DNA from 3 places in the Bradyrhizobium sp. 27S5 genome. Region 2 is predicted to be linked to each of the others. Evidence: predicted binding sites of a transcription regulator. Region 2 holds the regulator's gene; each other region holds the start of a gene.
What was found. The regulator LexA, encoded in region 2, represses DNA repair genes until DNA is damaged. The targets are predictions, from matches to a motif close to TGTTCNNNNTGTGTTCNG.
Positions count from the first base shown of each region.

Region 1: WDM24_RS36130 (type IA DNA topoisomerase) is a predicted target of LexA. The motif match lies at 3,803-3,820, and genes of this name have one in related genera.
Region 3: WDM24_RS30710 (ATP-dependent helicase) is a predicted target of LexA. The motif match lies at 6,491-6,508, and genes of this name have one in related genera.

Region 1 covers NZ_CP147714.1:7,653,773-7,661,778, forward strand. Annotated here, with positions in the region: gene WDM24_RS36095 (hypothetical protein) at 1-39, opposite strand, end outside; gene WDM24_RS36100 (hypothetical protein) at 117-866, opposite strand; gene WDM24_RS36105 (hypothetical protein) at 834-1,217, shown strand; partial or broken gene WDM24_RS36110 (peptidase M23) at 1,475-1,657, shown strand; gene WDM24_RS36115 (hypothetical protein) at 1,694-1,837, shown strand; gene WDM24_RS36120 (hypothetical protein) at 2,709-2,876, shown strand; gene WDM24_RS44565 (phasin family protein) at 3,041-3,601, shown strand; gene WDM24_RS36130 (type IA DNA topoisomerase) at 3,852-6,278, shown strand; gene WDM24_RS36135 (cache domain-containing protein) at 6,433-6,918, shown strand; gene WDM24_RS36140 (pilus assembly protein N-terminal domain-containing protein) at 6,983-7,297, shown strand; gene WDM24_RS36145 (hypothetical protein) at 7,685-8,006, shown strand, end outside.
Region 2 covers NZ_CP147714.1:4,701,658-4,709,663, forward strand. Annotated here, with positions in the region: gene WDM24_RS22010 (hypothetical protein) at 1-3, shown strand, start outside; gene WDM24_RS22015 (HAD family hydrolase) at 767-1,393, shown strand; gene glp (gephyrin-like molybdotransferase Glp) at 1,419-2,630, shown strand; gene lexA (transcriptional repressor LexA) at 2,863-3,567, shown strand; gene WDM24_RS22030 (hypothetical protein) at 3,910-4,338, shown strand; gene WDM24_RS22035 (hypothetical protein) at 4,501-4,728, shown strand; gene WDM24_RS22040 (ComEC/Rec2 family competence protein) at 4,825-7,110, opposite strand; gene WDM24_RS22045 (MFS transporter) at 7,544-8,006, shown strand, end outside.
Region 3 covers NZ_CP147714.1:6,489,833-6,497,838, reverse strand. Annotated here, with positions in the region: gene WDM24_RS30735 (IS110 family transposase) at 1-426, shown strand, start outside; gene WDM24_RS30730 (ABC transporter permease) at 752-1,513, opposite strand; gene WDM24_RS30725 (ABC transporter ATP-binding protein) at 1,510-2,433, opposite strand; gene WDM24_RS30720 (OmpA family protein) at 2,576-3,259, opposite strand; gene WDM24_RS30715 (hypothetical protein) at 3,256-3,669, opposite strand; gene WDM24_RS30710 (ATP-dependent helicase) at 3,759-6,272, opposite strand; gene WDM24_RS30705 (DUF1328 domain-containing protein) at 6,566-6,739, shown strand; gene WDM24_RS30700 (thioesterase family protein) at 6,752-7,273, opposite strand; gene WDM24_RS30695 (FAD-binding oxidoreductase) at 7,404-8,006, shown strand, end outside.

The DNA of each region.
Region 1 (8,006 bases), 3.0 Mb from region 2:
GATCGCGCGCAGCCGGGTACAGCCGGCGTTGCGAGCCACGCTCTCAATGCCGCGCGCTCCAACCTCCACGGCCGGGATACCACCACGCAGTCGAGCAAGGCGCGCGTTAGCCGGAGTCACCTAATCGCCCTTTCGGCTGCCTTTGTGTCGACCATGACAGGACGACCCCAAAGTTTGAAAGAGGCGGCACTCGACGAGAGCCGAGCAGCAGCGGACTGTCGCTCGGCGAAATCGGCATCTTCGAGCATCTTCAGTTCGGCCTGCGCAGCGTCGGTCACACGCTTTGGATCGATCGGCTGCCCCGTATCACTCGCGCCCGGAATTGATCGCGCGAATGAGAACAGCAGCCGCTCAACGGCCTTTGCCTCGGCCGCCCCGACGTCGCGAAGATGAGCCAATCGACGCGCGAGGTTGCTTGCGATTCGCAGATTGTCAGTGCGCATGCTACGCGAGCCGATAATTCGGCGTTCCAGGGCCCAGGTGGAACTCGTGAGCAGCCTGGGAATGGCGGTAAGCTCGACGGCGCTGATTGCGGGCAGGATCCAGGCGGGGCGCGCAGCAAGGTTTCGCCGCGCGGCATTTTCCTCATCACGCCGAAGGCTGGCGAAGCGCGAAGGCGAAGGTCGATTGCCGGTGAGCGCCGCTGTCAAATCTGCAACGAGCGCTGGCGCGGCCGGAACACCCAAATCGTCGAGCGCATCAAGGGCAAGCTCGCGAAGAGGTTTGGCAGGTTTGCTCGATCGGGGCGTTGCGATATCGCGCGCTTCGAGTTCGCTAAAGCGCAGAGCGTCTGAGAGACGTTGATATTCCGCAGACAGCTCAGTGATTTTCGCTTGGGCACGCTCCCGGCCGGCTGCATCTCGCACGCCCAAAGCCTTGGTCAGCTCGGCATACGCCTCCTGCTGCCGATTGTTCTTGGCGCAGGAGAGCTGGTCAATCGACTTAACATCTCGCGTGGGACGCTCGATAACTGGCGAAAAGCGAACAAGATAATTGCTTTGCGGAAGGGGCTTCGCAACTTCCTGTACCCACTTCGGCAGTTTGAGCGGCGAAGGCCCGTTGAAGGTCTCGACGTGATCGCACCATTCTTCACGTCACCCGAAGAGACATGGGAATGGCTGGTTTCCCCCAACCGGATGACCAGCGGCAAGCCGCCGATCGACAAGCTACGTGATGGTGATCTCCCGCTTGTCGCCATCGCGCGAAAGCCCCCTTAGGTTCCTCCTGATCAGTTGCTCCCGGCTGAGGTACTGCTGACCTCGGCATGTTGATGGCCGGGACTGTGATATCCCATTCAAGGCCTTGAGAACCGAGTGCTGCATTCAGCGCCCCCGGCGCGCACGCGCTCAAGACCACCGTCAGTACATCAACAGTCATGCCAAAAGCATCGACCAATTGATCGGCATGATCTATGAATGTCTCGATGTTGATTGAGCTATACCAGATATCGCCGTTGACAAATTGTAGTTCGTCGATGGCCTGTTGCCGCCTAAATTCGGTCGCTAAATCGCCGTTCCTGAGCGGATGGCAGGTGTTCGCCGAGCCGTTCGTCTCGTCGGCCCATGCACAGACCGTCGACTGGCAGAAGGTCGATGACACGCTGGGCCGAAAGCCCGCCGTGTCGGGCGACGTGCATCGCTACGGCTTTCCGATCACTCAATCGAAACTCGCCGACGCGCTTGGACTGAGCGTCGTGCATGTCAACCGCGTCCTTCAAGCGTTCCGAGCCCAAGGCATCCTTGATTTAAAGCGCCAAATCGTCACGCTTGGCGACTTCGAAAAAATCGTCCAACTCGGGGGATTTGACAGCCTTGAGGACAATATTAGCGCTGAGTAGCGCATGCTGCGGTTACATGTTGAACAGGATTAGAAGGCCGAACATCGCCAGCAAACCGACGCGTATCCGGCGATGGCAATCCAGTCGTAGCGCATGGTCGCACGCTAAGTCCTGCATCATCCGGACGACCTTGATCTAGATCAAGAATACATGGGTCCTATGGGAAGTTATGGGTCCAGAGGCGCTCTCTGGAGGCTATTTTCTCGGAGCACACGCACAGTTATTCGGGCAAGCCCGCCTCTCGAAAGGCGACTAAGCCAAGCCACAAGGGTGCCTCAGCGCTTCCCTGGCTTCTTCAGGTAAAGAAGCCAGGGTTGCTTCCACTCGGCGCCGCCCACGCGGAATAGGCGGCATCGTCAGGTTGCATCAAACCGCGGCTTCCCGCCACTAGCCATTGGGGTTAGCGACTTTTGTCGGCATGCCGCTGGATCTCCCCGCCAGCCCAGCCAAAGCCCCTCCCGGGGCGGGTTTCGCGCGCCCTTGGGTTGCATTAAGCTTGAAAGCCGATGTTTGAAGCAGTGTGGAAAATATCATGGAAGACGCGCTAGAACGGGCCTGCCGATGAAACCGCTAATCGGACTTATCGCGCTGCTCTTTACGACCGGCGCATTTGCACAAGCCGCTCCCCCGAAGGCGGCTAAAAGGCCGCCCGTTCAGGTCAGGCCGCAAGCGCCAATGGGTTGCAAACTGGTCGGCACGGTCAGGGGCACCAAGATCTGGGCGGGCGACTGCATTGCTGCGGCACCCGCCGCGGAAACTCCACCACCGCCATCACCCCCGCCTGCACCGCCTAGCGGCCTCAGCGCCCCTGCAGAGAAGCAGTGATTAGGCGACGTTCCGCCGGCCGGTTGAGAATCGGTTGAGGCAAGAAATGACAGTCGTCGACCTGGAGGAGCTAGCAGAAATGGCGGTGCAGCTAGAATCCACCGCGCGCAAACTTGCTCCGAGCCCGGAGCGCTATGAACTACTTCGAGACGTCGCCCGATTTCGCGCGCAGTTAGCCACGAGACTGTCGGAGCTGAAGGCGAAGAAAAAATGAACGATCTCGACTACCTTGGAGCGCGTCAGGTTCGCCCGCATTCCATTCAGAGTTCCGTTCACCACACCAACGCCGCGTAACGAACAAGGCAGAACCGCGATTTCATCGCAAACATGGCGGAGTATCTTGGCGTCTGGTTTGATGCAGAACAGCGGAGTTCAGCAATGGTGACGACCCACAAGGATAAGCCGCGCGGTAAGCCACGCCAGCGCAGCCGGAAGGCGGACCAGCGAAACCAGAAACCTGATGATCAACAGCAGAGCCCGAAGCTCGCCCAGCGGGATGAGGATCGAATCGGCGCAATGGTCGCGTCAATTGACACCGTCACGAACGGCGCAACTGCGCCGGCGGAGCCTCCCTCAAGCGGGGCACCCGCCCCGGCGGATGCGCCCTTGATCGGCGAAGTCGCACCGACGGATGCTCCCCCAATCGGCGCAGTCACACCGGCGGACAACTGGCCAGTCAGTATTCAAACTATCGGGAATGCCTACAGGGACTATACCAAGAGGTCGCTCGAGGAGACCGGGTCCTTTGTCGAGAAGCTCATGGCTGCGCGGTCGTTCGATAAGGCGATTGAGGTTCAGACCGAATTCGCAAGGCAGGCTTATGCAAACTTTGTCGCTGAGTCACAGAAGATTTGTGAACTCTACAGCGAACTTGCCAAGCAGTTCATCTTCAGGCCTTGGGAAGGCTTCGGGGCGAATGTGACCCAAACCCGGCGCTAGGATTTCGCAGTAGCAGTACGAAAAGCAAACCGGCGGCAAAAAGAACCCCCGATCGAGCCTCAGCGTTGAGCTTAGGATCTGCCATCAACAATTATCGACACCAGTTTGCCGACGATCGTTCCGCCTACAAGTGCGATTGAGTCTGCCAAACATCCTTTCTGCGAAAGCACGACGTTCAAAGGACGGCTTGTAAAATACATTTGTTCACTATATGTTCCGCGCCTTGAAGTAGATGTCTCGCGAGCCCGTCGTGGTTGATCAGGTCGTCATCACGGAAAAATCCAGCCAGGCGAAAGACATCCGGGCTGCCGTTGGGTCGCGCTACGGTGATGTTCTCCCGGCCGAGGGTCATTTGTTCGACCTGGTTGAACCGGAAGATGTGGTGCCAGAATGGAAACGCTGGTCGCCGATCCTCCTGCGGCCGGAGGGTCTTTACGGTACTCGCCCGGCAGAGGGCGGCAACAAGGCCGCCAAGCTCAAAGCCATCCGAGAGGCCCTACGCACCGCCCGGCAGGTTTGGCTCGCCACCGACTGCGACCGTGAAGGCCAGCTCATCGGTCAGGAAATTCTCGAGCATTACAATTTCCGCGGCCGGGTGCTCCGGGTGCTATTCACCGCGCAGGACGCGCAGACCATCCGGGACGCGTTCGCGCGGGCAAAATCCAATGCCGAATATGCCAGGCTTTACGCCGCGGCCGTCGCCCGACGGCAGGCGGACCAGATCTACAACCTGTCGCTCACGCGCACCGCGACCGTCATCCTGGGGCAAGGTGCTCGGCGCGTGATTGGGGTTGGTCGCGTGAAGACGCCGACCTTGGCGATTGTCTGCACCCGCGAACTGGAAATCCGAAACTTCGTGCCGCTCTCATATTTTGAGGTTGTCGCGACCGCGAAGGTTGCCGGAGGGCAATTCCAGATGCGCCACGCTCCGCAGGAGCGGATTGTCCGGCGCGAGGTCGCCCATGATATCGTCAATGCAGCTCGGGGCTTCGAGGGCGCGCTTGCCGTGCGCGTCGAAGAAAAGCGGCATGGGCCACCCAAGCTGCACGATTTGCCGTCACTACAGAAACTGTGCGGCTCTCGCTTTGGCTGGCCGGCCAGCAAGACGCTCGAGGTGGCGCAGGAACTCTATGACGGCCAGGACAAGAAGATCATCACCTATCCGCGCGCGGAGGTACGCTACCTGCCGCAGAGCTTGATAGCGGACGTTCCGAAGATCGTGATCGGACTGCAGGTAGGCCAAGCGTTCAGCGCAATCCCCCTGCCAGAGCCACCGATGATCCGCAAAGGTGCAAGCGGCAGTTTCTACGATAAGGGACTGGAGGGCGCGAGCCATCACGCCGTCATTCCCAATGTCAACACGATCGATAAGCTGCGCGAGATCTGGCCTCGTCTGTCGTCCGATGAGAAGAAACTGTTCGACGTCGTCGCGCGGGCCTATCAGGCAGCGCTGATGCCCGACTTCCGCTATCGGCAGACAACCGCAACTCTCGACGTGCATGGCTTCGAGTTCCGCGCCTCCGGCCGCCAGCCCATCGATCTCGGCTGGCGCGCAGCATTCCCGGACTGGCGGCCCGTCGACGAAAAGGGCGATGAAGCACAATTGCTTCCGGCGCTGCGCAACGGTGAGACCGCACAACTGCAGGATTCCAAAATTGAAGACAAGGAAACTCGGCCGCCGCCGCGCTACAACGAAGGCACTCTCATCGATGCGATGCAAAATGCTTGGCGCTTCGTCGACGACGAAGCCCTTCGGCAACGCCTGAAGGAAGCCAAGGGTATCGGCACACCGGCGACCCGAGCCGAGATCATCAGTGGGCTCAAGAAGCAGAGCTTTCTGATGACCCAGGGGAAGCACATCCTGCCGACGGAGACCGGCCTCTCGCTATTCGGCGTTCTCAAACAGGCTGACCCTGCGCTGGTCGACCCTGGCGTAACTGCACAATTGGAATGCTTGCTCGACGATGTTGTTGTCGGCAAGCAGGAGATGCTCGGCGCGATCGACGCCGTGTGCGATGTAGCTCAACGCATCATCGGCAAGCTGAAGGAGGGCGCTGCGAACGGAGGGCTACCCTCGTTAGGTGCTGCAGTTGGCAACAACTCCGCAACCTATCCGCCCACACCTGCGATGAAACGTTTTGCCGACAGCATCAGCCGGCAGAAGGGCATCAAGCCCCCGCCCGGCTACACGACGTCAATATCGGTCTGCCGCAGATTTCTTAGTGAACACGCGCCCAAGACAGCAACTAGTGAAACGTCTGGAGAGCACAAGCCTGTCAGTCCGGCCCAGTTATCGTATGCGAAGAAAATCGCGCGGGGGAAAGGCGTCGTCATTCCCGACGAGGCCAAAGCTAACTCCGCCGCTATGTCCGCTTGGATTGCCTCGAACCGTTCAACGAACCAGCACAAGCCCAGTCGGAAGACCGCACACACGCCCGCACGATCGGCTGCCCGCCAATCGATAGCTCCGAAGAAACCCTCCCGGAAGCGCAAAGCTAAGGCAGCTGCCGCTGCATCGACGATTGCTCAGGCAAATTCCGCAACCGGCACGCCACTGCGGATTCCTTATGGCAACAAGGACATAGCGCTGAAGCTGGGGGCCCGCTATCGCTCGGGCGGATGGTATGCCCCGCCGGGAGTTGATCTTACTGCATTCGGCGAACGCGGATGGCTATAACGATAGACAGCGAGCCCCTAAGGAATTAGGTGTTGCCAACCCAAGTGCTTAGCGACTTCCAGCATTCATTACAAAAAATTAACTCGCCATTCGACGATCCGCCACCACCCTTTGTCACCTAGCAGGGGCGCCGCACTACCCAAGGAGGTCACCAATGAACTCCAATGCACTATTTGTGGGTCTCGCGCTTACGACATTTATCGCGACTGCTTCGCCGGTATTTTCTCAGCAAGGTCCGCCTCCGTCAGAAAGGGCAAAACAAGTCGTAGCGCTGGTCACCAAAGCTGCGGCACTCATTGATAATAACGGTAAGGCAGCTTTCGAGGATTTCAGAAGGAAAGACGGCGACTGGTTCCACGGTGACACGTATCTCTTTGTCTACGATATGAATGCGAACGTATTGCTCAATCCGGCTTTTCCGAAGCGTGAAGGAACTAACGTGAGTGGTCAAAAGGATGCAAAGGGCAAGCTATTTCATAATGAAATTATGAGCGCAGCTGAAACAAAAGGATCAGGGTGGGTCGACTACATGTTTCCGAAGCCGGGACAGACAGAGCCTTCGCAGAAGTGGACCTTCGTGAAAAAGGTAACAATCGATGGCACTCCGGGCCTGGTCGCTTCAGGCTTCTATCCGGAATAGTCATTGAACTACGCGAAGTAAGAAGGGCACCTGAAAAACTTGGCTCAAGCACGCCGGAGACATCATGGTCGCTGCAGTGCTTGGCGTGCGAACTTGCGTTATCGTACTGGTCTTGTTCCTAACCACGGTCTCGGTCGCTTTAGCCGCGAATCAAACGATCACTCTGAGGCTGGGCACTCCGACGGTACTTGCGCTTGAAAGTCCTTACAAAACGGTGCTGATCGGCGATCCGAATATCGTCGATGTTCATGCGTTCAACGATCGCCGTGTCACACTAAAACACCTGAACCTCGGAGCAACAAATCTTATTTTCGTGGACAACAGAAACATTGTGATCATCAACGTAAGAATCGTAGTCTTGGGTCCAAGCGAAATCTGAAATGGTATTCATCGTTCAACACCATTGCGAGCGCGTTCACGAAAAGGGTGGCTCCCAAGGGAGTACGTTCGTCGTATCGTTTCCGTGGATCGTCGGCAAAAGCTCGCATGCGCAAGCGCTAGCTAGGAGGTCGCCAAGGGGCCCTTCGGGCTGACAGCGAGAGCTTAGGGAAGCTCTCAATTCGTAATAATGTCTGTGTTGGTCAAACTCGGAAGCCGGTACGCGCAATCGTGACGTCCGCTTCACCCCCGGCACCGGACTATCGATAGCCAACGCGGCACTTCCGAGTTTGCCCGATTCTGTTGAAAAAAGGCGACTGTTGCGACGCAGAGGGATCAATGATTCAGCACGGGCCACCCTCAACCGAATGTTGCGGTAGCGGTGGTGATGTTTTCGATCGCCGCTTTATCTCTAGCCGTCCTGAGGCGCGCGGTAATTCAGCTTAGATCGGGCTCGCTGCGGCTGGATGAAACTGGCTTTGAGTTCGCGGGTTACCGTCGTGAGCGATATCTTTGGAGCGATGTGGGCGACTTTCGTGTTGAGCGAGGCGGTAAGTTTGAAAATGTCGGCTTTCGAGTAAGGCCACCAAAAGATGATCCCGATGCGCTGTTTGCTGGTATTTTTGCTGGTATCGAGGGGGCAAACGTTGACGACGAATTTCGCTATTCCCGAACGAGGGAATTGAGCAGAATGGCTCGCAAGAACGATC
Region 2 (8,006 bases):
TGAAAGGGCGGCTCCGAAGTAGCTTGATGCGCCAAGGCCGGTGCCCCTGCCACTGAGTTGCCCGACGGCGCAAGCCCCTCGCGCAAAAATATTTCTGTTTATCGGCACACCCAACTCAGTGTATGAATTGTCCCGTCTCACCCGATCGAGGGGCGCTGCGCATCGTCACGGGTGTTGCGGTGAGATGCGGTGGACGCCGATTGCGCGACTGACGAGTGTGCATGAGGCGGACGGTGAAGTCGTGTGGTCCTGACGCCCTAGTGGCCGGTGTCCCCTTGTGAGACGCAATTGCGTCTTGCGAAGGCGGTGACAAAAAAGCCAAGTCTCGCCGGGGAGAGCACGAAGTAAGCCGTAACCCATCGCGCAGGGAAAGCCGGATTGCTCCGGTTACACCTGTGGTCCTACCCCCGGTGCTTTTTGTTGCACCGGACCCATGGGTGCGATCGGCACCCGGCTTTCCCTGCGCCCTCTGATTTTAGAGCGGCGAAACGACAGGTAAGACTCGGGCAAATCATGTCGCGAGAATGCGGAACTGTATCTCCGTCCTCGCTGTCATCGCCCGGCTCGACCGGGCGATCCAGTACGCCGCGGCTTCTCGGCTCACACACCGGCGTCTCTGGAATACTGGATCACCCGCATGCGCGGGTGATGACACCGCGCAAGAATGGACCGAGCCGGAATGAACGTCAGCACCCTGGTCGCATGCCTGCCGCACAAATCGGGGACATTGCCGCCTGCCCGCAATTTTCGTACATGGTTTCACGCAATGACCTCGCAACTCACCCCCGACTCCGCCGACGTGCTGCTGTTCGATATCGGCCGCGTCGTGCTCGATATCAGCCTCGACAAGGCGATCACGCACTGGGCACAGCATGCCGGTTGCGCGCCGGCCGACCTCGCCGGCCGTTTCGTCGTCGACGACAGTTACAAGCATCACGAGATCGGCCGGATCGACGACGCGGCGTTCTTTGCGAATTTGCGCCAGTCGCTCGGCGTCGAGCTCACCGACGCGCAATTCCTCGAGGGCTGGAATTCGATCTTCACCGGCGAGATGCCGGGCATCGCCCCCCTGCTCGCGGCCGCCGCCAGACGAATGCCGCTCTACGCCTTCTCGAACACCAACCCGGCCCATGTCGCGCATTTCTCGGTCGCCTATGCCGAGCTGCTCAGCCACTTCCGGACCGTGTTCCTGTCCTCGAGCATCGGCCTTCGCAAACCCGACGCCGCGGCCTACGATCATGTGATAGAAGCGATCGGCGTGCCGGCGTCGCGGATCCTGTTCTTCGACGATCTGGCTGCCAATATCGAAGGTGCGCGGGCGCGCGGCCTTCAAGCCATCCACGTGACATCGACGGATGACGTGGCAAGGGCGCTGACCGCACTTGGTATTTGACCATTTGCCTTGAGGAGTTTTGCGCGTGGCCCTGATGCCGGTTGCCGATGCCCTGTCCGCCATTCTTGCCGGTGCCGAACCGCTGCCGGGGGAGATGGTCGCGCTCGATGCCGCCTACCATCGCACGCTGGCGCACGACCTCGCGGCGCGCCGCACCCAGCCGCCGGAGCCGATGTCGGCCATGGACGGCTACGCGGTGCGCGCCGCCGATGCGGCTGATCTCAAGTCCCGGCTCAAGGTGATCGGCGAAGTCGCCGCCGGCCGGCCGTTCGAGCGGACGCTCAGTGCCGGCGAAGCGGTGCGGATCTTCACCGGCGGCGTCATCCCCCATGGCGCCGATGCCGTCATCATCCAGGAAGACACCCGGGTCGATGGCGACCACATCTCGATCACCGAGGCAGCGAGCCCGGGACGGCACATCCGCCCGGCCGGCGTCGACTTCCGTGAGGGCGACCTGCTGCTCAACGGCGGCAGCCGCCTGTCCGACCGCGCGCTCTCGCTCGCGGCCGCCATGAATTATCCGGAACTCGCGGTGCGCCGCCGCCCGAAGGTCGCGGTGCTCGCCACCGGCGACGAACTGGTGATGCCGGGCTCCCAGCCCGGCCCCGGCCAGATCGTCTATTCCAACGGCTATGCGCTGCGTGCGCTGGCGCGCGCCGAAGGCGCCGAGACCGTCGATCTCGGGGTGGCCGCCGACACGGTGGCCGCGACCACGGCCGGTATCCGCCGGGCGCGGGAGGCCGGCGCCGACATCCTGATTACGACCGGCGGCGCCTCGGTCGGCGACCACGATCTGGTCAAGCAGTCGCTGGAGGCAGAGGGCGTCGCGATGGCGTTCTGGCGGATCGCGATGCGGCCCGGCAAGCCGATGATGCACGGCCGGCTCGGGGCCATGCGGGTGATCGGCCTGCCCGGCAATCCGGTGTCGTCCTATGTCTGCGCCTTCCTGTTTCTGGTGCCGTTGATTCGGGCTTTGAGCGGCCGGAACACGATCCATCATGTCCGCACGACCGCCCTGCTCGGCCGCGACCTCGCCGCCAACGACCAGCGCGAGGACTATCTGCGCGCGCGTCTCGAGGAGCGCCAGGACGGCGCGCTGATCGCCACGCCGGTGATGCAGCAGGATAGTTCGCTGCTCGGGAATCTCGCTGCGGCGCGGGCACTTCTGGTACGTCCGCCGTTTGCGCCCGGCGCCGCCAAGGGCAGCGAATGCGAGATCCTCACACTGCCCGACTGAGGTTTTCGCGGGCTGCCGATTGCGCGCCGCCTGATGCGTTCACCGGAAATTAAGTGGTTGCGGAACACATATCGAACATATAGTGTCCGTTCATGATTTGTTTCGAGTACTGGTGTCTACAATCGGGAAGCCGCCAGGGAGCATTGCGCTCCCGAGATCAGGCCCCGTCTGAAAGGCCCCACCTGAAGAGTCTCGGAATCGAACGACGCTATCAACCGGGGGAATGCTCGAGATGCTCACGCGCAAACAGTTCGAACTTCTGCGTTTCATCAATGAACGTCTGAAGGAGGCCGGCGTGCCGCCCTCCTTCGACGAGATGAAGGATGCGCTCGACCTGCGCTCGAAGTCCGGTATCCACCGCCTGATCACTGCGCTGGAGGAGCGCGGCTTCATCCGCCGCCTGCCCAACCGCGCCCGCGCCATCGAGGTCATCAAGCTGCCCGAACTGTCGGCCGGCGGCGGCAATGGCCGCCGCGGCTTCACGCCGAGCGTCATCGAAGGCACCCTCGGCAAGCGCAGCAGCACGCCGCCGATCGCCGAGGACGACGGCAACCGTCCGGTCGCCGTCCCCGTGATGGGCCGGATCGCGGCCGGTACGCCGATCGAGGCGCTGCAGACCCGCAGCCACACCATCAGCGTGCCGCCCGACATGCTCGGCTCCGGCGAGCACTATGCGCTGGAAGTGCGCGGCGATTCCATGGTCGACGCCGGCATCCTCGACGGCGACATGGCGCTGATCCAGCGCAACGACGTCGCCAACACCGGCGACATCGTGGTGGCGCTGATCGACGAGGAGGAAGCCACCCTGAAGCGCTTCCGCCGCCGCGGTGCATCGATCGCGCTCGAGCCGGCCAACACTGCCTATGAAGTGCGCATCCTGCCGCCGAACCGGGTCCGCATCCAGGGCAAGCTGATCGGGCTGTATCGCAAATACTGACGGCGGCGGAGCATGATCCGGAAAAGTGCGGAGCGGTTTTCCGAAAAGATCATGCTCGAACAGACATATGGAGCGGGATGACGATTCGAAGAAAAGTCATCCCGATCCGGGAACGAGCAACAGATCGGATCGTTCCTTGGAAGATAGTGCGACGTGCGGACCACCTAGGATGCGCCCTGATACCTCTCGCGCAGTGTAGCGCGTTTGTGATTGAGGCGTTCGACGGCCAGTCGTACAATCGCCCAGAAACGAGCAGACACTCGTTTGCTATCGTCCACTCTGGTAGAGGCCTGCGCCTCAAGGAGAGGCACGGGTCGCTACCTCGAAAAGAGGAGCCATCCGATGTGTGACTATAGTCTGCACGCCGTGGCATCGCGCCCCGCCATTGTCGGAGAGACGCTGATCACCACGACTTTCCGCGGCACGTCGACCCGCGGCTTTGCTTCGGAGAACGATCCCACTGTCGCGGTCTGCATGCTGCCGGGCACCGAGCTCGCTTTCGCCGAGAACGTTCGCTACGACAGCCGCTGGATCTGGACCAAGACGATGAATTTCCGCGTCGGCGTGTTCAACGAAGTCGAGCCCGACGTGCCCGATCGCCATCATGACGCGGTCGAATTCCCCGACGGCAGCCACGTTCTGGTGACCCAGCTCGTCGAGGGACAGCGCGTCAGCGTGCTGCAATTGCCGGCACTGCATCCGCCGGTCGAGCACAAGCCGAAGGTTGTGGAGCGGCGGCCCTCCGCATTCGCGTCGCTGTTTTTGGGTTGAGCGCATCGTCGCCGCGGAATGAGCCATTCGGCGGCGGATGACCTTAGGCGATTTCGAGCGACCCCGGATTTCCGCTTCCGGGGCGCAGCAGGAGATTTGCGTCGGCGAGCGCCTTGGCGCATCATCGCGTACGGAGGACGTGCACTCACGGAAACCTGCGCAGTGGTCGACAAGGTCACATGGCAAAAGGCTGGACGCGTCACCGAGCCGGGCCGCTACATGTTCCGGTTCGGCTGGCTGACAGTGACGGCCGATGATCTCAAGGTCTGGGAGCAGTTTCCCGAGGCCGTCTTCACCCTGGTCAAGAAGCCCGACGCCGGCCCCGATTCCGACGAGTACCATCTCGGCCTGTTCGAGCTGCCGACCGGCCCCTCGCCCGGCAACGGCTGAAGCGTTTTCGAGCGAAGTGGACACCGGTTCGCGTGAAGAAAACGCGTGAAAACAAGAAACTAGAGTTTTGGTTCTGATTAAATCAGAACCAAAACTCTAGTCGTCGCCCTGCAGGTCGGTCTCGGCCGGGGTCGCATCGACTGCGCGCCGCGGCGCGGCGGCGGGTGTGCGGAGGACCGTCTCGCTCTCACCGTCACCGGGAACCGCCGGCGACCACGGCCGGTCGATGCCGCCGGGCTTCACCGCGTCAATGGCGTAGCCGGCGCTGGTCCGCCGCAGCACCAGCGCACCGTGGCTCCGCAGCCGCTCGGCATCGATCACCGAGGCCGCGCAACCCTGCGGCGCCGGCCGCGCGGTGACGATCAGCGCCGCCCGCTCGCAATCGTCGGCCAGCGCCTCCGGCCGCATCGCCAGCGCGACGAAGGCGCCGCCCGGGCCCTGGGTGACGCAGCCGCTCGGATCGCAGGAGACGCCCTCGCCGAGCGACGCATCGACGGCGGTCCGCGCATCGGCATCCGCCGCCAGCCATTCCTTGACCAGGAATGCATCCTTCGCGCTATGCATCAGATGCAGCCGCCCGTCGCCGCCGCGCACCGCGACGTTGCGGCCGTCGGCAGAAATCAGCACGTCCGGCAGAGGGGCCCTCAGCGCCCAGACTGTGGCCACCACCAGCAGCACCGCGCCGGACCAGCGCAGCGGCGTGCGCAACAGCCCAAGCAGGATGATGCCCGCGCTTGCGACGATCAGCGGCCCGATGCCGAACGCCGCCATCCGCCCGACCGCGCCAGGCAGCGCGGCGACCCATTGCGTCACCAAAATCATCCAGTCGATGCCAAAGCCCATGATCGCCCAGAACACGCCATCAAAGCCGAACGGCATGGCGAGGAGGCCGAGCAGGCCCGCCGGCATAACGATCGCCGACACCACCGGCATCGCCGCGAGGTTGGCGAGCAGCCCGTAGGGCGTCACGCGATGGAAATGGAACGCGGCGTAGGGTGTCGTCGCCAGCCCCGCCACCAGCGAGGCCAGCATCAGCATCGTGAGCTCACGGCCGCCCCACAACGCAACCCGCGCGGTCGCCGAATGGTCGGGCGAGGCCAACAGGTTCGGCAGCCCGATCTGCACCAGCGCCACCAGCCCGAGCGTCGCGGCAAACGACATCTGGAAGCTCGGATGCACCAGCGCCTCCGGCGCGATCGCGAGCACGATCAGCGCCGCCACCGCCAGCGTGCGGAAGGTGATCGCGCGGCGGTCGACCATCACCGCGATCAGCACCACGGCCGTCATGAAGAACGATCGCTGCGTTGCGACCTCCGCCCCCGACAGCAAGAGATAGAACGCCGCGGCGACGAGCGCGGCCGCCGCGGCCCATTTCTTGATCGGATGCCCCGCCGTCAGCGCAGGAAACAGCGCGAGCAGCGCGCGCACCGCGAAGAACACCACGCCCGCGACCACGGCCATGTGGTAGCCGGAGATCGACAGCACATGGCCGAGCCCCGAGATGAACATCGCATCGTTGACCGGCGTCGAGATCGCGTCGCGCCGGCCGGTCAGCAGCGCGGTTGCGATCGCGCGCTGATCGCCGTCGAGCGTGGTGCGGATGCGCGCGTCGATGGCGTCACGCAGGCCCTGCATGAAGGCGGCATAGCGCAGCGCCAAGCCGCCGGCTGCCGGTGGTTCCCTGGTCTTGACCGCGCCCATCACGAAGCCGGAGGCGCCGATGCTCTGGAAATAGAGGTCGCGGCCGAAATCATAGGAGCCCGGACGCTGCGGCCCGAGCGGCGGCATCAGCCGCGCCTTCAATTCGACGAAGCTGCCGACATCGGGCGCGGTGCCCTTCTTCACCGAGAGCCTGACGCGCTCGAGCTTCGTCATGTCGCGCGGGCTCTCCATCGAGACCACGCGCAGCACGAAGCGATCGGTCTTCTCGCGGATGTCGCGCGTCTCGACGAAGCCGGTCAGCGCCACCGAGAACATCGGCCGCGCCAGCACCGTGTGGCCAATTCGCGCCGTCTTCCACGTCGCTGTCGCAAAGCCCGCCGCGACCGCAGCCAGCATCACGATGGCGGGAAACACGCGGCGCCGCCGCAGCAACAGCGCCAGCAGGCAGAGCGCAATTGCGACGCCGGCCGCGACCGACAGCACCGGCTCGTGCTCGGCCGCGAAATAGAAGGCGATGCCGGTGCCGAACGCCACCGGCACCCATGGCAAAAGCCGGCCGGCGCCCGCCTCCGCGCGCGCCCATTGCTGCAACGTCTCGATGAAAGGCTGCCAGATGCTGGCGCGCGCCGGGACATAGCCGCCGACGGGCGCAGCCGCACGCGGCGGCCACGTCCCCGCGTAGCCGCGTTTGCCGCCCGGCGTCGTGCCCTGCTCCGCCATTCCGCTTGCGATCCCTGCCGGGACGCGAAACTACCGGAAGCTGTGACCTCGCCGCTAGCGGAACGGATGCAGAATACGGACCGGCAAGGCCGGATACCTGGATCGTCCTGCACCTCGCCTACCCCGCGCCGGGCCACAGCTGCCGCCTGCGTCAAACCGATCGAGCCGAAAGTCTCATTAGGTACCGATCCCATTGGGATTAAACTGCCCTGATGCCTTCACTCCCGGACAGCCAGGGATAAGGCAGTGATAGCTCGCGGCACCTGAAGGCCGCTGGAGCTCCTCTCAGGTGGCTCACAACTCCCCTGAGACCAGGCGTTGCGGACGAACTCGCAAATCTCGCCTGTAACGCCGCGCACCACGCGCACTCCGCGAGCGGATCAATCGCTGAAAAAACGCGAGGAGTAGCGTTTGCATTTGATAGGAGCAGCACATGACAATTCAAGTACCTAGCGATTTTCGTCGCGTGATTGTCGCTGCGTCAGTGGGAAACATCATTGAATGGTACGACTTCTATATCTTTGGCAGCCTGGCCGCAGTTCTGTCGGTCAAGTTCTTTGAGCAATCCCACCCCGTCGCAGCCCTGCTGAGCACGATCGCGCTGTTCACTGCGGGATTCCTGATCCGTCCGCTGGGGGCCTTCCTGTTCGGATGGATGGGCGATCGGGTCGGCCGCAAATATACATTCCTCATTACGCTGACCGGAATGGGCCTTGGAACGGGAGCGATCGGACTGATCCCAACTTATGAGTCGATCGGCCTGACGGCCGCATTCCTTCTATTCGGCTTGCGGATGATCCAGGGTCTATGCTTGGGCGGCGAATATGGTGGCGCCATCACCTACGTCGCCGAGCATGTTCCGGACGACAGCCGCGGCTACTACACGGGCTGGCTAC
Region 3 (8,006 bases), 1.8 Mb from region 2:
AAGCTCGCCAGGTCGCACCCTCAAGCCCGCCTCCTGATGACGACACCGTCCGTCGGCCCGATCGTGGCGCTTACCTACGCCTCGGCGGTCGACGACCCGAAGCGCTTCCGGTCCTCGAAGGCGACGGGAGCGCATTTTGGCCTCACCCCGAAGAAGTACCAATCGGGCGAAACCGACTATACCGGCCGCATCAGCAAGATCGGCGATGCCTCCGTGCGCGAGGCGCTCTATCAGGCGGCTCACGTCATGCTGACCAAGCCGGTCAGGAACTGCTCGGCGCTGAAAGGCTGGGCGATGCGGATCGCCCGGCGCGCAGGCCTGCGCAAGGCCAAGGTGGCGCTCGCACGCAAGCTCGCCGTCGTTCTGCATCGCATGCTCGCCGACGCCAAACCGTTCAACCCGATGGCCAAGGCCTCGGCAACCTAAGCAAGGAGCAGCAATCGGTTCTGGGCGGGCCACGACACCAGGCTCTCCCTGAGCGAGGTCCCTGCGCCGGGACGATGGATCCGGTCAGGCCGCCATCCGGGAAGTGGCTCACAACCACGCTTCCGTAGATTGGCCGGCCGGCTCCTCAATGCACCCCATCAGGCGACGGCCTTCGCGCCGATCCCGTACAGAAGCAAGTGCCCGGCGAGTGGATCACGCAAAAAGGGATTGACTTACAAAGGCCCGTTACAGAAGCCCGGATGAAGCGCAAGCGAAATCCGGGGCCGCTCTTGGTAAGTCGCTTAGCTGTCCCGGGCTACAAGCGTCAATTCTTCAGCCGGTAGCCGGTCCTGAAGATCCATGCCACGACGGCCATGCACGCCACCAGGAAGCCCACGGTCATGCCGAGGCTCAGCACCACGCTGACATCGGCGATCTCATAGAAGCTCCAGCGGAAGCCGGAGATCAGATAGACCACGGGATTGAGCAGCGTGATGGTGCGCCAGCCCGACGGCAGCATGTTCACCGAATAGAAGCTGCCGCCGAGGAAGGTCAGCGGCGTCACCACCAGCATCGGGATCATCTGCAGCTTCTCGAAGCCGTCGGCCCAGATGCCGATGATGAAGCCGAACAGGCTGAAGGTGACGGCGGTCAGCACCAGAAAGGTCAGCATCCAGACCGGATGCTGGATATGCAAAGGTACAAAAAGTCCGGCGGTCGCCAGGATGATCAGCCCGAGGATGATCGACTTGGTGGCGGCGGCGCCGACATAGCCGATCACGATCTCCAAATAGGAGATCGGAGCCGACAGGATCTCGTAGATCGTGCCGACGAATTTCGGGAAGTAGATGCCGAACGAGGCGTTGGAGATGCTCTGCGTCAGCACCGCCAGCATCACCAATCCCGGCACGATGAAGGTGCCGTAGCTGACGCCCTCGACCTCGGTGATGCGCGAACCGATCGCGGCGCCGAACACCACGAAATACAGCGAGGTCGAGACAACAGGCGAGACGATGCTCTGCAGCAGCGTGCGCCAGGTGCGTGCCATTTCGAACAGATAGATGGCCCGGATTGCGCGGTAATTCATGGCGCCCTCACGATGCTGACGAAGATGTCCTCAAGTGAGGATTGCTTCGTGTCGAGATCGGAGATGCGGATGCCGGCGTTGCGGAGGTCGCTGAGCAGGCTGGTGATGCCGGTGCGGTCGCCCTTGGTGTCGTAATCATAGGTCACCGCGCGGCCGTCGTCGGACAATTCGAGATGGTAGGCGGCAAGATCAGGCGGAACCGCGTCGAGCTTGCTCTGCAGGTGCAGCGTCAGCTGCTTCTTGCCGAGCTTCTGCATCAACGTCGCCTTGTCCTCGATCAGGATGATCTCGCCCTTGTTGATGACGCCGATGCGGTCGGCCATCTCCTCGGCTTCCTCAATGTAGTGCGTGGTCAGGATGATGGTGACGCCGGCAGCCTGCAGCGTGCGAACCACCTCCCACATGCCCTTGCGCAATTCGACGTCGACGCCGGCGGTGGGCTCGTCGAGGAACAGGATCTGTGGCTCGTGCGACAGCGCCTTGGCGATCATCACACGGCGTTTCATGCCGCCGGACAGTGTGATGATCTTGTCGTCCTTCTTGTCCCACAGCGACAGGTCGCGCAGCACCTTCTCGATATGGGCGGGATTCTTCGGCCTGCCGAACAGACCGCGGCTGAAGCTGACGGTCGCCCACACCGATTCGAACGCGTCGGTGTGCAGTTCCTGCGGCACCAGCCCGATCATCGACCGCGCCGCGCGATAGTCGCCGATGATGTCATGCCCGCCGATCGTGATACGGCCCTCGCTCGGATTGGCGATGCCGCAGATGATGCTGATCAGCGTGGTCTTGCCGGCGCCGTTCGGCCCGAGCAGCGCGAAGATCTCGCCTTTGGCGATATCGAGGTTGATGCCCTTCAGCGCCTTGAAGCCAGAGCCATAGGTCTTTGAAAGATTGGATACGGAAATGATCGGCGACATGAAGGATCGAAAGCGTGAGGGAGGGGGCGCGCGCGGATTGGGGCCCGGGCGGGGGGTCAAGCGCAAATAGGAACGCGCAATCTGTTCCGCAATCGCTCGCCGAGGCAGAAAATTCATTCTGCAGTGTGGCGGAAAAGCCGCGCTAGTGCCTCTTGGCCGGCTTCGCCGGCTTCTTGGCGGCCGCCGCCGGCGCCGGGTGCGCGGGCGGCTCGTCGGCGACCTTCGCGACCAGCATGATCTGCAGCTGGTTGTTGACCGGCGCGTTGGGGCGGGCGGGGTCGAGCAGCTGCTCTTCGCCGAGCCCGACCGATTGCAGGCGCTTCGGTGCGATCTTGAAGGTGTTGACCAGGATGTCGCGAATCGCGTCCGCGCGCCGCTGGCTCAGCAGCACGTTGTTGTCGCGCCGTCCGGTCGATTCGATGTGGCCGACGATCAGGAACGTGTAGGGCAGCAGCGAGGAATGCGTCAGCGCGTCGGCGATCCGTCCGACGGTCTGATACGATTCCGGCATCACGATCGGCGTGTCGACGTCGAACGCGATGTCGGCATTGAACGCCGGCAGCTTGGTCAGGTCGGGAGCGATCGGGGGGCGCTTTTGCGGCGGCGGCTCGTTCTTCGATCGCGACTTCGATCGTTCGAGCGTCTGCTGGCGCAGCGCCGGGACATCGATCGCGGCGTCGGTCTCGAAATGATTGAGCTTGGCGATGACGTCGTCGCGCGTGACCGCGGTCTGCGCCTGCACGAGCGGCGCCGCCAGCAACGTCAGCGCGGCGAGCAGACCCAACAGGCCAAGATCGCGCAAGCCGCCCGTCGACCGCCGCATCATTGATACCCCGCGTCATTGATCGCCTGGGCGCAATTGCGGCTGACGCCCTTGGCTGCGACGAGGCAGGGCACCGCCTTGCTGGTCTCCTTGGTCGAGCCGTTGCACACCTTGACGATCTCGCGGGTGCAGGCGTTTGCCACCGTCACGCGCGCCGCGATCCGCTTCTGGATCGTATCGAGGGTGGAGAAGTAAGTCTCCTTGCACTGCGGCGATATCACGTCGCGGTTGCGCGACAGGCACTCCTTGAGGCGGGTGGCGTCGAGATTGACGCCGCGGCAGTTGGCGGTGATGTCGGCGCCGCAGGCCTTGGCGAGCTGCGCGGCCGAATCGCCAAAGCTCATCGTCTCCGCGACCGCCAGCGACGGCGCAGTGAGCGCGATGACAAAAAGGAAAAACCCTCCCCGGACCATGGGGCCATCTCAACCCGTGAATTCAACTGGGGTCAAGAGCTACGAACAGGGAAGGCCGCCAGGGAAGGTCGCCAGGGAAGGCTGCTCACTCACACCCGTTCCACAAAGCTGTCGACCACCTTCTTCTCGCCGGCCTTTTCGAAGGCGATGGTCAGCTTGTTGCCGTCGATCTTCACCACATGGCCGTAGCCGAATTTCTGGTGAAACACCCGATCCTCCAGCGAGAATTCCGACACCGTGCCGGTGGATTTCGCCACCAGCTCGCCCTCGATCACCATCGGGCCGCGCTTGGTGCGACTGAAGCTATCCGAGGAAAAGGAGGATTGCCGCTCCTCGAAGCCGCCGCTGCGCGCCCCGCCACCGCGGCCGCGGTTGGCCTGGGCGCGCTGCCAGCCCGGGGTCGAATAGCTCGAGCCGAATGATTCGAGGTTGTCGAAGCGCGAGGCGCCGTAGCCGCCGCTGCCCCCCCAGCCCGAGCCGCCCTTGGATTCGGTGATCTCGACATTGTGCGCCGGCAACTCGTCGAGGAAGCGCGAGGGGATCGTGGTCGACCAGGTGCCATGGATGCGGCGGTTGGTGGCGAAATAGATCTTGGCGCGGCGGCGGGCGCGGGTCAGCCCGACATGGGCGAGACGGCGCTCCTCCTCGAGCCCGGCGCGGCCTTGCTCATCCAGCGTGCGCTGGCTCGGGAACAGGCCTTCCTCCCAGCCCGGCAGGAACACATTGTCGAATTCCAGCCCCTTGGCCGAATGCAGCGTCATCAGCGACACCGCCTCGTCGCCGGCCTCGCCGTCGCGGTCCATCACCAGCGAGATATGTTCGAGAAACCCTTGCAGGTTCTCGAATTCCTCCATCGAACGCACCAGCTCCTTGAGGTTGTCCAGCCGGCCCGCGGCGTCAGCCGAGCGGTCCTTCTGCCACATCTCGGTATAGCCGCTCTCGTCGAGCACGATCTCGGCGAGCTCGGTATGCGAGACAACCTCGCGCTGGGCGCGCCAGCGGTCGAACTGCATCACGACATCGCGCAGGGAGCCGCGCGCCTTCGGCTTCAGCTCGTCGGTCTCGACCACGGCGCGCGCCGCCTCGAACAGCGGAATGCGGCGCTTGCGGGCATGGTCGTGCAGCAGCTGCACGGTGGCATCGCCGAGCCCCCGTTTGGGCACGTTGACGATGCGCTCGAAGGCGAGATCGTCGGCCGGCGAGTTGATGGTGCGCAGATAGGCCAGCGCATCGCGGATTTCGGCGCGCTCATAGAATCTGGGGCCGCCGATCACGCGATAGGGCAGGCCGAGCGTGACGAAGCGGTCTTCGAACTCGCGCATCTGGAACGAGGCGCGGACCAGAATGGCGACGTCGTTGAGGTTTTCGCCCGCGCGCTGCAACCCCTCGAGCTCCTCGCCGATCGCGCGCGCCTCCTCTTCCGAATCCCAGGAGCCGGTGACGGTGACCTTCTCGCCGTCGACATCCTCGGTGCGCAGCGTCTTGCCGAGCCGGCCTTCATTGTGCGCGATCAGATGCGAGGCCGCGGCCAGGATGTGGCCGGTGGAGCGGTAGTTGCGCTCGAGCCGGATCACCTTGGCGCCAGGAAAATCGTGGTCGAAGCGCAGGATGTTGTCGACCTCGGCGCCGCGCCAGCCATAGATCGACTGGTCATCGTCGCCGACGCAGCAGATGTTCTTGAGCGGCGCGGAGGGAGCGGCCGGCGCGGGCTGTGCGCTTGCTGCCTCCCTTGCGGCCGCATCATCGATCGGACCCGGAATCACCGCCGAGAGCGGCAGGCCGGGCTGCGACGGCGCCTGCGACAGCAGGCGCAGCCACAGATACTGCGCGACGTTGGTGTCCTGATATTCGTCGACCAGGATGAACTTGAAGCGGTTCTGGTACTGCCGGAGCACGTCAGGATTTTCGCGGAATAGCCTGATGTTCTCGAGCAGCAGGTCGCCGAAATCGGCGGCGTTGAGGATCTTCAGCCGCTCCTGATAGGTCGCGTAGATCTTGCCGCCCTTACCGTTGCCGAACGAGGCGGCCTCGCCGGACGGCACCTGCGACGGCGACAGCCCGCGGTTCTTCCAGCTGTCGATCAGGCCGGCCAGCATCCGCGCCGGCCAGCGCTTGTCGTCGATGTTCTCGGCCTGCAGAAGCTGTTTGAGCAGCCGCACCTGGTCGTCGACGTCGAGCACCGTGAAGTTCGATTTGAGCTGCACCAGCTCGGCATGGATGCGCAGGATGCGGCCGCCGATCGAGTGGAAGGTGCCGAGCCACGGCATGCCCTCGACCGCCTGGCCCAGCATCTGGCCGAGCCGCAGCTTCATCTCGCGCGCTGCCTTGTTGGTGAAGGTCACCGACAGGATTTCGTGCGGCCGCGCGCGGCCCTGGCTCAGGATATGCGCGATGCGCGTGGTCAGCACCCGCGTCTTGCCGGTGCCGGCGCCGGCGAGCACCAGCACGGGGCCGTCGAGCGTCTCGACCGCCTCGCGCTGCTCCGGATTGAGGCCCTGGAGATATTGCGGACCCGCCGCCGCCCGCGCACGCGCGGCGATGCCCCCAGCAACCGGCTGGTGCTCGGGAACGCCGTGAGGGGGCAATTTGCTCGGCTCGGTCATCAGCGAATCGTCTCGGCCCCACGATGGCACCGCGGGACGGTGAAGGGGAGCCTTCTTAACAGGGATTGAGGGGCATATAGGGCCTGATCGGCCGTTTTGACAGGTTTTATCGCGGCCGACAGGAACGCTTTTGGCAGCAGCGTACAACCGGCCCGGTTCCTGAAATCGGCGAAAATTTCGCGGTTTCGCGGTCAGGAACCAGCGTTTCCCCGCAGGATTGTTTTCAACAAGTTCGGCGCCGGGCAGAGGTCCGCGCCGGGAAACGAACGAGGAAACGAAGCGGAGGTTTGATCATGCTGAGCTGGGTCGTCACATTCCTGGTCATCGCCCTGATCGCGGGAGTTCTGGGCTTCGGCGGCATCGCCGGCGCCTCGATCGAAATCGCCAAGGCGATCTTCTTCATCGCCATCATCCTGTTCCTGGTGTCGGCGGTGGTCGGATTGGCGCGTGGCCGCACAAGGGTCTAGCGCGGCGCTTGGTTACTTCTTGGTGGAGGGCATCGCCACGTTGCGGCCGATGCCCTCCGGACGCGGCACGCCCGCATAGCTCTCCACGATCGCCCGGGCGCGCGCCTGGATGTCAGGCGGAAACGGCGCCACCTTGCGCGCCTCCATGTCGATGTGCAGCGTGAGGTTTTCCGAAGTCGCCGAGAGCCAGCCCTCGGTGGCGTGGCGCAGCTCCTCGAAGGTGTGCAGCCGCTTCTCGTCGGCGCCGAGCATGAAGACCGAGACCTGCACGGGATCGCCGAGATGAATCTCCCGCAAGTAGCGGACGTGACACTCGGCGGTGAAGGTCGAGCAGTGCCGCGCCTTCATGTAGGCCGGCCCGATGCCGAGCTGCAGCCACATCTCGTCGATGGCGCGGTCGAACATCACGTTGTAGTAGGCCATGTTGAGATGGCCGTTATAATCGATCCATTGCGGCTCGATCTGCATCAGAGAGGATTTGAACGGGGCTGATGGAAGCGGCATCTCGCTTGCGGCAGTCACTGACGTCATCATCCATCCCCGGTTTGCTGGCGTTCGAGCATGAGCTTTTCTGTGACTCCAGCGGCCACTTTTTCAAGTCTGGCTCTCTTGACCCCTTATACAAGCTTTGCCACGGTCGGCTAAAGCCGGGAGGAAATTTGACGTGGCGACAACGATTTCGAGCAATTTGACGCGACCTGAGCCGCAGGCCCTGAAGCGCGCGATCGACGCGCTGGCGGCACGGTTCGGCAACCGGCTCGTCACGTCTTTAGCGGTGCGCGAACAGCACGCCCATACCACCACATGGCTGCCGAACCAGCCGCCGGACGCGGTGGTGATGGCGCAGGAGACGGCTGACATTCAGGACGTGGTGCGGATCTGCGCCGCAAGCCGCGTGCCGGTCATCGCGTTCGGTACCGGAACCTCGCTCGAGGGCCAGGTCAATGCGCCGGCGGGCGGCGTCTGCATCGATCTGCGCGACATGAATAAGGTGCTCGAGGTGCATGCCGAGGACCTCGACTGCGTGATCCAGCCCGGCGTGACGCGCAAGGCGCTGAACGAGCATCTGCGCGACCAGGGCCTGTTCTTCCCGATCGATCCCGGCGCCGACGCCTCGCTCGGCGGCATGACCTCGACCCGCGCCTCCGGCACCAACGCGGTGCGCTACGGCACCATGCGCGAGAACGTGCTGGCGCTGAAGGTGGTGCGCGGCGACGGCGAGATCATCACCACAGGCACGCGGGCCAAGAAGTCGTCGGCCGGCTAC